2 regions of the Pseudoalteromonas sp. CST2 genome follow, and region 1 is predicted to be linked to the other one. Evidence: predicted binding sites of a transcription regulator. Region 1 holds the regulator's gene; the other holds the start of a gene.
What was found. Region 1 encodes FliA, which starts transcription of late flagellar genes. Its sites were predicted from a motif close to CTAAAGNTNNNNNNNNNNNNGCCGATA; they were not measured.
Positions count from the first base shown of each region.

Region 2: PSH41_RS12065 (VC2046/SO_2500 family protein) is a predicted target of FliA. The motif match lies at 1,319-1,345, and genes of this name have one in related genera.

Region 1 is NZ_JAQREO010000007.1:58,377-60,776, reverse strand. Features, by position in the region: gene PSH41_RS11040 (protein phosphatase CheZ) at 1-222, opposite strand, end outside; gene cheY (chemotaxis response regulator CheY) at 238-621, opposite strand; gene PSH41_RS11030 (RNA polymerase sigma factor FliA) at 663-1,373, opposite strand; gene PSH41_RS11025 (MinD/ParA family ATP-binding protein) at 1,400-2,260, opposite strand; gene flhF (flagellar biosynthesis protein FlhF) at 2,253-2,400, opposite strand, start outside.
Region 2 is NZ_JAQREO010000008.1:89,138-91,537, reverse strand. Features, by position in the region: gene PSH41_RS12075 (YchJ family protein) at 1-135, shown strand, start outside; gene PSH41_RS12070 (DUF6172 family protein) at 264-566, opposite strand; gene PSH41_RS12065 (VC2046/SO_2500 family protein) at 757-1,284, opposite strand; tRNA gene PSH41_RS12060 (tRNA-Tyr) at 1,397-1,481, shown strand; tRNA gene PSH41_RS12055 (tRNA-Tyr) at 1,530-1,614, shown strand; gene PSH41_RS12050 (M48 family metallopeptidase) at 1,678-2,328, opposite strand.

The DNA of each region.
Region 1 (2,400 bases):
ATCAGTGGTTAAATCGGTTAAACGCGTATCAAGTTCAAAGCTTTTAAGGGCTTCGTGTAATTGGCGTGTTAACTTACCTACTTCAGCAAAAAGCTGCGATTGCTCTTGAGAGGCAGTATCTAAAATTAATTGATCAGCTTTATCTTGCTCACCGTTTTCTAAAAAAACGACGAGCTGACGAGCTTGTTCTAAAGTAATTTGAGGCGCAGCTGGTGCTGACATAAGCCTCTCCTCTCATTAACCTAAGCGTTCAAACACTTTTTCTAATTTAGTTTTCAAAGTACCTGCAGTAAATGGCTTAACAATGTAGCCATTAACACCTGCTTGCGCTGCCGCTATTATTTGTTCTTTTTTAGCTTCTGCCGTCACCATTAAAACCGGAATATGTTTTAATTTTTCGTCAGCTCTAATGGCTCTTAGCAAGTCAATACCCTGCATGCCTGGCATGTTCCAATCGGTTACAACAAAGTCAAAAACCTGATTTTGCAACATAGGTAATGCTGTAGAACCATCGTCAGCTTCTTGAACATTCGTGAACCCTAGGTCACGCAACAGATTTTTTATAATACGTCTCATTGTAGAGAAATCATCAACAACAAGAATTTTCATGTTTTTATCCAAAACATCCTCCGGTGAGGTCTTAACCTATAATTTACTTACTACTAGTTTATCCAGTCATTGATTTTTGCTTTGAGCTTAATCATCGCCTGACCATGTATCTGACTTACACGCGATTCACTTACATCGAGTATATGCCCAATTTCTTTTAAATTCATTTCATCGTTGTAATACAAAGAAAGCACCATTGCATCTCGCTCTGGTAAAGACTTTATTGCCTCTAACAATGAATTATTAAACCGTTCATTTTTAACATTACTAAATGGTTTGTCTAGCGCTAAATCTTGACCTGCAGGGCTAATAACATCTTCATCTACTCCTAGGTCTTCTATACCAAGCACTTTACTGGAATTAACATCATTTAAAATATGATGGTATTCTTCTAGCGAAATATCAAGTTTTTCAGCTACTTCAGTATCTTTTGGTTCTCTATTTAAGCTATTTTCTAATTCTGTGATAGTTTCGGCTACTAATCGGCTTTTACGGTGCACCGAACGTGGTGCCCAATCCCCTCTGCGCATTTCATCAAGCATAGCGCCGCGGATACGAATACCTGCAAACGTTTCAAAGCTTGCCCCTTTACTGGCGTCAAAGTTTTTTGAGGCCTCGATAAGGCCAATCATTCCCGATTGAATTAAGTCATCAAGCTGAACACTAGGAGGAAGACGAGCTATTAAATGGCACGCCACTTTTTTGACAAGCGACGCGTGCTTTTCAACAATCACATTTAAATTTTGTGTTGATTGATATCCCATAGCTCTTTTCACCGATGTTGTCATAATCAGCCGTTTACTAGCTTCTCAATGAAAAACTCTAAATGTCCTGAAGGTTGATTAGGTATAGGCCATTTTACTGCTTTTGTCGCTAATGTTTTAAACGCGACTGCTGCTGGTGAATTAGGGAAAAGATCGACAATTACTTTTTGTTTACGCGTAGATTTACGCATATTTTCATCATATGGAATAGTCGCAACAAGCTCCATAGACACATCTAAAAAGCGGTCTGTTACTTTAGAGAGCTTTGCAAAAAGCTCTTGGCCCTCGCGCATACTGCGCACCATGTTTGCAACAATTTTAAATTTATAAACGCCATGCTCGCGGCTAAGTACTTTAATAAGCGCGTAGGCATCAGTAATAGAGGTCGGCTCATCACACACCACCACCATGACATCTTGCGCTGCACGAGAAAAACTCAGCACCATGTCAGAAATACCAGCGGCGGTATCTACAATTAAAATATCAAATTCGGTATTAAGCTCACTAAAGGCACGAATTAACCCAGCATGCTCAGATGGGGTTAGCTCCACCATACTTTGCGAGCCTGATGTAGCAGGCACGATTTTAATACCGCCTGGGCCTTCAACTAAAATCTCGTCAAGTTCGCACTCGCCTGAAAGGACATGAGATAAGTTTTTTTCAACACGTAGTCCTAGCATTACATCACAATTAGCTAGGCCTAAATCGGCATCTAATACTAATACACGATTACCCTGCTGCCCTAAAGCAATAGCAGTATTTAAAGAGACGTTGGTTTTACCCACCCCTCCTTTACCGCCGGTGACAGCGATAACTTTTACGCCGTTGTTGTTGTTTTGACTCATTTTGCGCAGGCCGCTTGCTTGATCTAATACTGTGTTAATCATACATCCCTACTGTGCTTGGCGCCACTGCTTGGTGCCTTGAATGTTGTGCTTTTGCTCTTTTTAAATACAATTGCTCAGCTTTTTTTACTAGTTTTTCAGCATTTGCAACGCGAATATCTTCTGGTACACGCTGACCATTA
Region 2 (2,400 bases), on a different contig from region 1:
GACTTTATAAAAGAGGACGGTGAATGGCGTTATTTAGAGGGTATTATTAATCCGGTCGCCGATATAAAAGTTGCCAGAAACGACCCCTGCCCATGTGCAAGCGGCAAAAAATATAAAAAGTGTCACAGTGTATAAAATAAGCTAAACACTTAGCATAAAATAGCTTTTTATTTAAGCGCTACTCTATACAACTAAACATGTTAATAACTGCCATAAACAAAAAATGGACCATCTAGGTCCATTTTCTACAATATTGCTATTGGTTATTCATCATCATCTAAATCGAACGATTCACGCTGCGCAGGTCTAGCTAAAATCTCAACATAGAATGAAGTAAGCGCCTGCTTTTCGATTTCGCTGATCTTGTTGTTAATTTCAGCTACGTGAACAACTTCGGCATCATCGGCACTTGTACCAAACTTACAGTCAAACGCCCAGTAATCAGCTTCAACAGGTAGCGTTTTATTGCGCTCTCTTTTCAAATATTTTTTCACTTCATGCTTTGCAGCATCAACCATACGAGGGTATTTGATTTTCTCATGATTTAGCGTGAATGTTTTCTTCATTACGTTCCTAATTACCTTGATTTAATGATAATGGCACTCAAGTCATACCATTTGCAGCCATTATAGCAATTGCATTTAATTTGTGGATGCTTTTTTTAAACAAAAAAAGAATTGTTCTATTTTATTGCATAACCGGTTATTAAATATAAGGTGTTTTAGGCTTTTAAAACGCACAAGTGTTAAATTATTTTTATGCGTTAGCAACAAGCAATGGCTTATGTATAGCCTCATTAGTTAAATCGTCATAAAATGCCGCGGCGTCCATTTGTGGACTTGCAAGCGCGGTGTGCGTGTCATTTAAGCGCCTGCGTACTGATAGTTCACAATTATCGATTACTGTTAAAGGAATATGTAACTTGTCATCTCTAATCGCTAGTGGCTCAGGCTTTAAGCAGTGGCTTAATTTTATTGCTTTCATGCCCGCTTGCTCGCCTTGTTGAACAATCACCGACGCGTGCTCTTGCCCTATGGTCATATCAAATTTTTCGGGAGCTAATAATTGCTTTGGTCCAGCACCAAAGCGCTCCCTTAACTGTTCTTCGTCTACATAATCACTATGCGTTTCACTTTTTGGCAAGTGAAATTGACTAAAATCCAGCGCATCGTGCGATAGCATCGCTAATAAAAGTGAGAATTCGCCTCTGCGATTTTCATGCACACTTTTATTTAGCCTGGTCTTTAGTTGACTCTCTGTGATTAACAAATCATCGATTTGCATAGTCTTTAGCCGATTATGATAACTGATAGATATTTATCGGCTTTATTTCAAATTTCTTTAGCTTTTTTCTTTACTTAAATACGCAGTTTGCTATTATCAGCGCCGTTGCATTGGAGGGGTTCCCGAGCGGCCAAAGGGATCAGACTGTAAATCTGACGGCTCAGCCTTCGCTGGTTCGAATCCAGCTCCCTCCACCACTTTTCTTACCGCTAAGTTAAGTGGGGCCAAATGTAATAAAATAGTGTGGAGGGGTTCCCGAGCGGCCAAAGGGATCAGACTGTAAATCTGACGGCTCAGCCTTCGCTGGTTCGAATCCAGCTCCCTCCACCACTTCTTATCTTCAGTATCTTTTTCTACATCTTTTTCATCACTATTTAAAACTTCATTTTTAGACTAATTATCAAATACCCACTGTAATGTTGCCCCGTGGTTTTTAAGCCATGCTGATGCAGAATTATAATCGGGATAAAATTTAGCTACGCGCTTCCAAAAAGCGCTGCTGTGGTTCAAATACTTTAAATGAGCTAATTCGTGCACAATAACATAATCAATTATACGATGAGGCGCCCCAACAAGGTTAAGGCTAAAGGTTAGCTCTCGCCGAGAATTACAACTCCCCCACTTACGTTTATAACTTCCAATCGTCAATTTAGTCGGTAATGCTTCTGACATCTGTTGGCAATAATAAGCTAAACGCATTTCAATGTAGTTTGTTAGCGTTTCTTCAAGGGCAAGGCAAAGTAACTGCTTGCGTTTTTCAGGCTGTTTTTTTACTCGATTAGAAGTGTAAATAGTAAATACGCTATCGGATTGCTGAACATGAGAGCGTGTCCCTTTTGCAAAAGTAATGGTATATGGCTTAGCAAAAACCATTATTTGCTGGTTTTTAAACGGGTGTTGTTGAGTATCAATGGCGTTAAGTTGTTTATGCAATTGCGCAGTTACCCACTCTTTTTTACTAAACAGCCATTGTTCTATTTGTAGTTTTGGCACGTGTGTAGGCGCATAAACAGTGACTGATTTTTGGCTAACTTTTATTGCCACTGTTTTACGCCTTGCACTGCGTTTTAGCTGATACTCAAACAAGGTGTATGCTCTAAATATAAATAAAAGCGT